2 regions of the Telluria sp. LT2P34 genome follow, and region 2 is predicted to be linked to the other one. Evidence: predicted binding sites of a transcription regulator. Region 2 holds the regulator's gene; the other holds the start of a gene.
What was found. The regulator sigma-54, encoded in region 2, starts transcription at its own class of promoters, with help from an activator protein. The targets are predictions, from matches to a motif close to TGGCANGNAANCTGCTTT.
Positions count from the first base shown of each region.

Region 1 (5,447 bases), on a different contig from region 2:
TTCGACCGCTGCCAGGTGGCCGTGGTGACCAACATCGGCGCCGGCGACCACCTCGGCCTGAACTACATCACCACGCTGGAAGACCTCGTGGTGCTGAAACGCGTGATCGTGCAGAACGTGATCGAGGGCGGCATGGCCGTGCTCAACGCGGCCGACCCGACGGTGGCCGCAATGGCGGAAAACACGAAAGGCGACGTCACCTATTTCGCCCAGGACGGCGGCCATCCGATCATCGCCATGCACCGCGCCCAGGGCCGGCGCGTCGTGTTCGTGGAAGACGGCTTCCTGGTCTGCGCCCAGGGCAAGATGGAAACCCGGATTACCCTGCTTGAAGTGCCGATCACGCGCGGCGGCGTGATCGGCTTTCAGGTCGAGAACGTGATGGCCTCGGTGGCGGCGGCATGGGCCGTGGGTCTCGACTGGGACAAGATCCGCCTCGGCCTGAAAACCTTTGTCGGCGAAAGCGACAATGCACCAGGGCGCTTCAACGTCTTCGATTACCGCGGCGCGACCCTGATCGCCGACTACGGCCACAATCCGGACGCGATTGCGGCGCTGGTGTCGGCGGTGGAGAACATGCCGGCCAAGCGGCGCCTGGTCGTGATCAGCGGCGCGGGAGATCGCCGCGACCAGGACATCACGCAGCAAACGCAGATCCTCGGCGCGGCTTTCGACGACGTGCTGCTCTACCAGGACCAGTGCCAGCGCGGCCGGCCCGACGGCGAAGTGGTCGCCCTGCTGCGCCGGGGCCTGAGCGGCGCCACGCGCACCAGCCATGTCGAGGAGATCGACGGCGAGTTCGTCGCGATCGACCGCGCCCTTGCCCGCCTCTCCGAAGGGGATTTGTGCCTGATCCTGATCGACCAGGTCGATGCGTCGCTGGCGCACATCGCGCAGCGGGTAGCAGAGGCGTCGCAATAAAACGTCCATGCTCGCACCGGAACAATTTTTTGGCTTCCTGCTGGCTGCCATCCTGCTGACCGCTTCACCCGGCCCCGACAACCTGATGGTGCTCGGCCTGGGCATGTCGAAAGGCCGCAAGCAGGGCATGGTGTTCGGCCTGGGTTGCGCGCTGGGCTGCCTGAGCCACACGCTGCTGGCGGTGATCGGCGTGAGCGCGGTGATCGCAGCATCGCCGATGGCGTTTACGGCGCTGCGCGTGGGGGGCGGCCTGTACCTGCTCTGGCTGGGATACAACGCGCTACGCAGCAGTGGCGGCCAGGCCGCTGGCAAGCCGGACGCCCCCCAACAATCGCTGCGCAACTTGTTCGCCAAGGGCTTGCTGGCGAACGCCATCAATCCGAAGGTGGTGCTGTTTTTCCTGTCGCTGCTGCCGCAGTTCGTGATTCCCGCCAACGGCAATGTCGCGGCCCAGATGCTGGCGCTCGGCGTGACGTTTACAGTGCAGGCAGCGGTCCTGTTCGGGCTGCTCGGTTATTTCGCGGGAGCAGTCGGCGCCTGGCTGGAACGCAAGCCGGGCGCCGGCAAATGGCTGGACCGGCTCACGGGTGGGGTGTTCATTGCGCTTGGTGTGAAGCTGATCGTGTCGCGCTGACGCGACGCAGATCAGCGCCGGCGGCGCGCGCGCATCCCCATCAGTCCCAGGCCCAGTCCCAGCATCGCCAGCGTGGCCGGCTCCGCCACTTCGGCAGGTTCGAAGGCAATGTCCAGCGAGGCCGAGAAGAATTCAAGCGGGTCGCCATTGGAGAGATCCGTCAGGAACAGCGTCCAGCTGCCGAACAAATCCATGCCGTCGAACAGCGCCAGTGATTCCGCCGGACGGAAGCTGCCTTCCTGCACGCGCGGACCGGCGGCCTGCAAGGCTTCGTCGTCGAAAGTGACGCTGACGCGGCCGGCGCCACTGCCGGGCGAGCCGGCCTCGTAGGTGGCGAAGGCCTCCACCAGGATGACCGACTGCCCATCCGGCCCGGTCAGGACCAGTGAAAATTCGTTCTCGAAGGGTGAACCGCGGCCGATGCAGGCATCGCCCATCGGCCCGATCGGCGGATCGTCGCATTTCGAGAATTCGACCGTGATGTTCACGTCGGTAACGCGACCGCGTTCGGTCACGTTTAATGCACGTGTTTCTTCCCTACCGTCGACCATGCCATAGACATTATTCGTGGCCACTACGGCGGCCGAGGCGCTGGCACATGCGAGGAAGGTAAGGATTACCGCAGCAAGACGACGGGCAGCTAGGTTCATTTGCACTCCTTGTTATGGACATGGTCATTTAAGCAATTTTTGCGCCATGTGCGAAATTTTCTGACAAATCATGGACTTATCCAGCTTCATGCAAGGAGGATAAGGCAAGTGTAAGAAGCGTCGACAAAGCGCGGAGTGTGCTAGCTAATGGCCGAAATAGCGCAGCTCGAGAGATTTTGCAGCCGACGACGAAGCGTGTGCGCCTATGGGAGCCTCATCTATACAATAAGGGTGACCCTTTCAACCTTCCACCAGGAGAGCGTCCATGACCCACATCCAACTGGAACGCCGCAACGACCTCCATCGCGAGCACCTGGTCGATGTCGCGCTCGGGCTGAAGAAGGCGCACGGCGCCGAGCTGGCGCGCGACTATCTCGAGGAGGTCGCCGTCCCGGAAAGCATCATCCGGCGCATCCTGTCCGGGCGCGGCATCCGCGACACCGCGCCGGACGACGAGCCCGACGACCTGGGAATGGAATGGCTGAAGCCACGGTCAAGGTAATTGCCAGTCCGTCAGCTCCCGTCCAGCCGATGGGGTTAAAATGTCGTTCCTGGCTCGGCAAAGCCCTGCCTTAGCGAACTCCACAGAAATGACCACCGTCCCCAACGAAATCAACGCCGCCGCGGCCAAGAGCAGCCTATCCGAAAAAGTCACGCCGATGATGGCGCAATACCTGCGCATCAAGGCTGACTACCCGACCATGCTGGTGTTCTACCGGATGGGCGACTTCTACGAGCTGTTCCACGAAGACGCCGAAAAGGCCGCGCGCATTCTCGGCATCACGCTGACCGCGCGTGGCGCCTCGAACGGCAACCCGATCAAGATGTGCGGCGTGCCTTTCCATTCGCTCGACGGCTACCTCGGCAAACTCGTGAAACTCGGCGAATCGTGTGCGATATGCGAGCAGATCGGCGACCCGGCGCTGTCCAAGGGGCCGGTCGAGCGCAAGGTAGTGCGCGTGGTCACGCCCGGCACCCTGACCGATTCCGACCTGCTGCCCGAAAAGGCCGAGCGTTCGCTGCTGGCCGTGTGCAGCCTGCCGAACCGCAAGAGCGTCACCACCGGCCTGGCCTGGCTGTCGCTGGCCAGCGGCGCCTTGCGCTTGATGGAATTTTCGGGCGAGCCGCGTGCGGTGGCGGCGCGCCTGGCGCAGGAGCTCGAGCGCATCGCCCCGGCCGAGATCCTGCGCGCCGACAGTGGCGAGCTGCTCGAGGACGATCACTTCGCGCACACCCAGCGCGTGCCCGACTGGCATTTCGATGTAGTCAAGGGCCACCGCGCCCTGGTCGAGCAGCTGAACGTCGCCACGCTCACCGGCTTCGGCGCCGATGGCCTGGGCGCCGCCTTCGGCGCGGCCGGCGCGCTCTTGCGCTATGCGCAGGCGACCCAGGGACGCGGCCTGCAGCACGTCAACAGCCTCGCGGTCGAAAGCGAGAACGAATTCATCGGCCTGGACGCCGCCACCCGGCGCAACCTGGAGCTGACGGAAACCATCCGCGGCCAGGAGTCGCCGACCCTGTTTTCGCTGCTGGACGCCTGCCGCACGGCGATGGGCTCGCGCCTGCTGCGCCACTGGCTGCACCACGCCCGGCGCGACCAGTCGGTTGCACGCGCGCGCCATGAGGCGATCGAGGCGCTGGCCCAGGGCGACGCCGCCCCCGGCTTGTCCGGCACGCTGGGGCAAGTGCCCGACATCGAGCGCATCACCACGCGCATCGCCCTGTCCTCGGCGCGCCCGCGCGACCTGGCCTGCCTGCGCGACGGCCTGACGCAATTGCCGGCCTTGCGCGAGCAGGTGGCGCGCTGCTTCATTCCGGGCGACTCCTGCCTGCTGCGCGCGCTGCACGATGCAATCGATACCCCGGTGCCCTGCCTCGACCTGCTCACGCGCGCAGTGGCGCAAGAGCCGAGCGCAATGGTGCGTGACGGCGGCGTGTTCGCACGCGGTTTTGACGCCGAACTCGACGAACTGCGCGCGCTGTCGGAGAACGCCGGCCAGTTCCTGGTCGACCTGGAGACGCGCGAGCGCGCCCGCACCGGCATCGCCAACCTGCGCGTCGAGTACAACCGGGTGCACGGCTTTTATATCGAAGTCACCCACGGCCAGACCGACAAGGTGCCGGACGATTACCGTCGCCGCCAGACCCTGAAAAACGCCGAGCGCTACATCACGCCCGAGCTGAAAGCGTTCGAAGACAAGGCGCTGTCGGCCCAGGACAAGGCGCTGGTGCGCGAAAAGGCGCTGTACGAGGAACTCCTGCTGTGCCTGGCGCCGCACATCGGCGAGCTGCAGCGGGTGGCGGCCGGCCTGGCCCAGCTCGACACGCTGGTGGCCCTGACGCGCCATGCGCTGGCCAACAACTGGTGCGCGCCGCAGCTGGTCGACGCGCCCTGCCTCACCATCGTCGAGGGCCGCCATCCGGTGGTGGAAAAGCAGATCGAGCGCTTCATCGCCAACGACTGCAGGCTGTCGAACGAGCGCCGCCTGCTCTTGATCACCGGCCCCAACATGGGCGGTAAATCGACCTTCATGCGCCAGACCGCGCTGATCGTGCTGCTGGCCTATGTCGGCAGCTATGTGCCCGCCAGCAGCGCCACCATCGGCCCGATCGACCGCATCTTCACCCGCATCGGCGCCAACGACGACCTGGCCGGCGGCCGCTCGACCTTCATGGTCGAGATGACCGAATCGGCGGCGATCCTGAACGGCGCCACCGAGCACTCGCTGGTGCTGATGGACGAAGTCGGGCGCGGCACCTCTACTTTCGATGGCCTGGCGCTGGCCTGGGCGATTGCGCGCCACCTGATCGACAACAGCCGCAGTTTTACCCTGTTCGCGACCCATTATTTCGAGCTGACCCAGCTGCCCGAGTCCCACCCGAGCGCGGCCAACGTGCACCTTTCGGCGGTCGAGCACAAGGACACGATCGTGTTCCTGCACGCGGTGCAGGATGGGCCGGCCTCGCAGAGCTACGGCCTGCAGGTGGCGCAGCTGGCGGGGGTGCCGCCGACGGTGATCAAGGCCGCGCGCAAGCACCTGGCGCGGCTCGAATCGCAGGCGGTCGGCACGACGCCGCAGCTAGACCTGTTCGCACTGCCCGGCGCGCACGAGCAACAGGAAGACGATGCCGGGCCGGCGCTGGAGGCGGCGCCGTCGCCGCTGCTCGAGGCCCTGGCCGGCATCGATCCGGACGCCCTGACGCCGCGCGAAGCCCTCGAGCAGCTGTACGAACTGAAGCGT
Region 1 is NZ_JCASIN010000002.1:33,951-39,397, forward strand. Features, by position in the region: gene cphA (cyanophycin synthetase) at 1-921, shown strand, start outside; gene AC56KZ_RS06015 (LysE family translocator) at 929-1,555, shown strand; gene AC56KZ_RS06020 (PEP-CTERM sorting domain-containing protein) at 1,567-2,070, opposite strand; gene AC56KZ_RS06025 (hypothetical protein) at 2,471-2,707, shown strand; gene mutS (DNA mismatch repair protein MutS) at 2,796-5,447, shown strand, end outside.
Region 1: AC56KZ_RS06020 (PEP-CTERM sorting domain-containing protein) is a predicted target of sigma-54. The motif match lies at 2,235-2,252, and genes of this name have one in related genera.

Region 2 (5,447 bases):
GATCAAGGTGCTGGCCGAGGTCAAGCATGCACCGCTGACGCTGTTCTTCGAATCCTTCGCCTTCAAGGTCGGCGTGCCGCTCGACGCCGACTTCGTGTTCGACGTGCGCGCCATCCCGAATCCGTATTACGACCATACCCTGCGCCCGCTGACGGGCAAGGACGCGCCCGTGATCGCCTTCCTCGACGCCCAGCCGAGCGCCGGCGAAATGCTCAATGATATCCGCCAGTTCGTCGAGAAATGGCTGCCTTCGTTCAAGACCGACAACCGCAGCTACCTGACGGTGGCGGTCGGCTGCACCGGCGGCCAGCATCGCTCGGTGTACATGGCCGAGCGCCTGGCGGCGTATTTCGGCGAGTCCGAGCGGGTCGTGCTGCGGCATCGCGAGCAGTCGTAGGCCCGTTACCGGTCAGTCCAGGTAGCGCAGCGGATGCGCATACTCCGGCCATACCGGTTCAAAAAAGCGCGCCACCATCTCCGGCGTCACGTCCTCGATCGCCGGCGGATTCCATTTTGGTGCGTTGTCCTTGTCGATCACCAGCGCGCGCACGCCTTCGAGTACTTCGCCGTGCTCGAAATTGCGGCGCACCAGTGCGCGTTCCATGCGCAGGCAATCGGCCACGCCCAGCCCGGCGCCGCGCAGCAGCATCTCGCGCGTCACGCACATCAGGAGCGGCGAGCGCTGGCGCATCGCGGCCAGTGCCTTCTGCGCGAACGGGGCGGCGTCGCCCTCGAGTGAGCGCATGATCGCCGCCACCGAGTCGGCACCGAAGTGCGCATCGATCGTGCTGCGCGCCGCCTCCAAAGCGCTCGGCCCAAGGGCATCGAAGAAGCGCGCGCCGAATGCGCGGATGGCGCCCGCCAGCTCGGCCCCGGGCGTCGTCTCGATCAGCGCGTTCAGTTCAGCCAGCTGGGCGCCCGGCACGAACACGTCGGCCAGCCCCACATATACAGCGTCGGCGGCGCCGATCGTGAGGCCGGTGAGGCCCAGGTAGTTGCCCAGTTGCCCAGGCGCGTGCGACAGGAAATGGCTGCCGCCGACGTCCGGGAACAAACCGATGTTCACTTCCGGCATCGCCATTTTCGTGCGGTCGGTGACGATGCGCAGGCCGGTGGCGGGTCCGCCCTGGGCTATGCCCATGCCGCCGCCCATCACCACCCCGTCCATCAGCGCGATATACGGCTTCGGATAAAAATGAACCAGGTGGTTCAGCGCGTATTCTTCCGTAAAAAAGTCTTCCAGCAGTGCGCTGCCGCCGGTCGGCGCCGCGTGGCCCGCCTCGTGGAAGAAGCGGATGTCGCCGCCGGCACACAAGGCTTTTTCGCTGCTGCTGGTGATCACGACGGCCTCGACCGCGGCGTCGTCGCGCCAGGCAAGCAGGGTTGCGCTCAGGCGCCGCACCATGGCGAGCGACAGCGAGTTGAGGGCCTTGGGGCGGTCGAGGGTAATCACGCCGGTGCCGTTGGCAACGCGGGTCAGGACATGGTCGGTCATGGTGGTTGGGCTTGTGGGAAAATCACCATTCTACCAACTGAAAAGGGCGCCTTCCGGCGCCCTTATTAGACGGTGCTTCGTTGCCGATCAGGCAGCAACAGCCTCTCCGCCTTCAGGTCGTCGCTTGAGCGACTCGTGACTATGGTTTTGCATGATGCTCTTGTACTTCATGACTTGGCGATCGAGCCTGTCCATCAGCAAGTCGATCGCGGCATACAGATCTTGCGCCACACTTTCCACGTGCACCATCTTCCCCGAGACGCGCAGGTTGATTTCGGCTTTTTGCCTTTTGTCTTTTTCGGTGAGGTTGTCGATGGCGAGGATGACGTGGGAGTCAATCACTTGATCGAAATGGCGGGTGATGCGTTCCAGCTTGTTCTGTACGTATTCACGGATGGCGGGTGTAACGTCGAGGTGGTGACCGCTGATAGTGAGATTCATACACACTCCTTTGAAAAAGAAACGGCTCACACAGCGCGCTTGGGTCGCGCGTGGCTGGCCGCTGTTACAAGGATTTGCGGAGACTGACTGGAGGAATTTTAAGTGCCTCGCGGTATTTCGCAACCGTTCGGCGCGCGATGACCATTCCTTGTTCACCGAGCATTTCCGCGATCTTGCTGTCGGATAATGGGTTCCTTGGGTCTTCTGCTCCTGTCAGTTGCGCGATGAGCGCCCGGATCGCCGTCGAAGAGGCTTCGCCCCCCGCTTCGGTGGCGACATGGCTTCCGAAGAAATACTTCAGCTCAAACATGCCGTGCGGGGTTAGCATGAATTTCTGAGTGGTTACGCGAGAAATGGTGCTCTCGTGCAGACCTAGTGTATCAGCAATCTCGCGCAGCACAAGGGGACGCATGGCAACCGCGCCATGGCTGAAAAAGTTGCGCTGACGCTCGACGATGGCCTGCGAAACACGCAGGATCGTGTCGAAACGCTGGCGCATATTTTTGATCAGCCACTTCGCTTCCTGCAACTGCGCGCTCATCTGTCCTTCGCCCTTGCCCTGCTTCAGCAGTGCCGCGTAGACATTGTTCACGCGCAGGCGCGGCATCACTTCGCCATTCAGCGTCACGCTCCAGCCGGTGCCCGTCTTGCGCACAATGACGTCCGGCACCACGTAGTCCGAGGTGCTCGACGCAAAAGCCGCACCCGGATGCGGATTGCACTGGCGAATCACGGCTTGCGCTTCGCGCAGGTCTTCGTCATCGCAATCGAGCGCCTTTTTCAGCTTGTTGAATTCGCGCTGGGCGAACCAGGTCAGGTAGCCCTCGACGATCTTCAGGGCCATGCGCCGCGTGACCATCGGCACGCCCGGCATTTGCCGGATCTGCAGCGCCAGGCACTCGCTGGCGCTGCGCGCGCCGACGCCGACCGGATCGAGGCTTTGCACCAGCGCCAGCGCGCAGCGCATTTCGTCCATGTCCACTTCCAGCTCTTCGGGCAGGCGCGCCAGGATTTCGTCGAGCGGTTCGTCGAGATAGCCGTTGTCGTCGATGGCGTCGATCACCAGTTCGGCCAGCGCGCGGTCGCGCACGCTCGCGCCCGTGACCCGGATCTGCTCCGACAGGTGCTCGCGCAGCGTGACGCCGATAGCGCCCAGCTGGGGGCGGCCATCGTCGTCGCCGTCGCTGCCCGGCGCGCGCGGCGCGTCGCCCCAGTCGGCATCGGCCTCGCCGCGCTCGACCTCGCCGCCGCCCTCCGCCGCATCGGCGCCCTCTGCCGGGGCCGCGGGTTCTTCTCCGCCTGGCGCCGGCGCATCCGGCGGCTGGGCGGGCGCGTCGTTGATGGCGCCGTCGGACAACAGGCGCACGGAATTGTCGAGCGGGTCGTCGATCCGCTCGAGCAAGGGATTATCCGACAGGATCTGCTCGAGCTCCTGCTGCAGTTCGATCGTGGACAGCTGCAGCAGGCGGATCGACTGCTGTAGCTGCGGCGTGAGCGCCAGGTGCTGCGAAGTCCGTAGTTGCAGGGATTGTTTCATGATACCTACATGCGGAAGTGTTCGCCGAGGTAGACACGTCGTACCGATTCGTCGGCGATGATGTCGTCAGGGCGGCCCGAGGCCAGCACGGCGCCCTGGTTGATGATGTAGGCGCGGTCGCAGATGCCGAGCGTTTCGCGCACATTGTGGTCGGTGATCAGGACGCCGATGCCGCGCTCCTTCAGGAAGCGCACGATGCGCTGGATCTCGATCACAGCGATCGGGTCGACGCCGGCAAAGGGTTCGTCGAGCAGCACGAAGCGGGGATTGGTGGCCAGCGCGCGTGCGATCTCGACGCGCCGCCGCTCGCCGCCCGACAAGGACAGCGCCTGGTTCTCGCGCAGCTTCTCGATCTGCAGTTCGGCCAACAGCGAATCGAGCCGCTCGTTGATCGCCGCCTTGGTCAGCGGCTTGCCCTCATCGGTGCGCTGCAGTTCCAGCACGGCGCGGATGTTGTCTTCCACGGTCAGCTTGCGAAACACCGACGCTTCCTGCGGCAGGTAGGACAGGCCCATCACCGCGCGCCGGTGGATCGGCAGGCTGGAAATGTCGGCGCCGTTGATTTCGATGGTGCCGGCGTCGGACGGCACCAGGCCGACGATCATGTAGAACGAGGTCGTCTTGCCGGCGCCGTTCGGCCCGAGCAGGCCGACGACTTCGCCGCAGCCCACTTCGAGCGACACGTCGCGCACGACCAGGCGCTTGCCGTAGCTTTTCTGCAGGCCCCGTACGACCAGGGTGCTGCGCGTGTCGCGGTCATCCTTCATTATTTTTTTCCTGCCGCTACCGCGGGCGCTGCCGTACGGCGCGGCGCGATGATCAGGGTGCCGCGCCCGCCGCCGGCCTTGGTCTGGCCGCTGGCGTCGTTGCGCACGGCGGCCACTTCGCGCCGGTTGTCGTAAGAGATGAAGGGGCCGACGAGTTCATTCGTCATGCGCCCGCCTTCGAGTTCCTTGACGACCGCTTTCGAGAACAGCTTGACCACCTCTTCGCGCTCTTCATATTCGATGCGCTCGGCCTGGCCTTCCATCCACAGGTCCGGCCCGCCGTCGCGCTTCTGGCGGAAGGTCGCCACGCGCCCCGGATTCGACGTCAGCGTCACGCTCATATAGCCTTCCGGCGTTTCCCGTACCAGCGCGCGGTCCGATTTCAGGGTCAGCGTGCCGCGCGTGACGATCACATTCCCGGTCAGGATGCGCGTCTGCGTCACTTCATCGACGTCGAGCGAATCGAATTCGACCACGGCCTGCTTGAGCGAGTCCGCCTTCTCGGCCGATACCGACAGCGACACCAGCGAAAGGAAAGCGGCGGCGAGCACATTGCGGAGGATGTTCTTCATATGTTCTTGTTCCTGTTATGGGGTAGGTGCGGAGCGGGAAGCGGCCGCGCGGCGCGGCGGATAGACGATCCTGCCGCGTCCGCCGAGGTGCATCTTCTGGGTCGGATTCTCGGCATGCATGCCCACCGCGTCCACCTGCGACGCGCCCAGCGTCATGCGTACCGGGAGCCTGGTCTTGATGATTTCGTCGTCGGCCAGCACGGTCAGCGCCTCGGTCCGGGCATGCAGCGCTTCGCTGGTCGGCGTGGCCGGGCGCCTGACGTCGACCTTGCCCATCAGTTCGACGCGGTTCTCGCCATGGAAAACCTGGCCGCGCTCGGCCCGCACCGTCATGTTCGGGCGGCCCGGGGCCATGCTCTGCACCACGGGCCGCGTCACTTCGGACACATCATTTTTCGGATGGTGCACCAGGCGCGCGCCGGACATCACGTAGCGCGGCGAGCCGGCCTCGGTCATGCGCACGAAACTGAAGTTCTCGACGATGTAATCGGGCTCGTCGAGTCCGGGGCCTTTGGCGACCTGGTCTTCCGACTGGATCGCCTGCAGCAGCCAGAAGCTGCCGAACGCGAAAAACACCGCGGTGAGCATCAGCCCCAGCGTGCGCCAGCGGTGCGCGGTGCGTTTGTTCACGTAAG
Region 2 is NZ_JCASIN010000007.1:17,729-23,175, reverse strand. Features, by position in the region: gene rapZ (RNase adapter RapZ) at 1-397, shown strand, start outside; gene AC56KZ_RS17315 (enoyl-CoA hydratase/isomerase family protein) at 410-1,495, opposite strand; gene hpf (ribosome hibernation-promoting factor, HPF/YfiA family) at 1,583-1,936, opposite strand; gene AC56KZ_RS17305 (RNA polymerase factor sigma-54) at 2,001-3,473, opposite strand; gene lptB (LPS export ABC transporter ATP-binding protein) at 3,479-4,240, opposite strand; gene lptA (lipopolysaccharide transport periplasmic protein LptA) at 4,240-4,812, opposite strand; gene lptC (LPS export ABC transporter periplasmic protein LptC) at 4,828-5,442, opposite strand.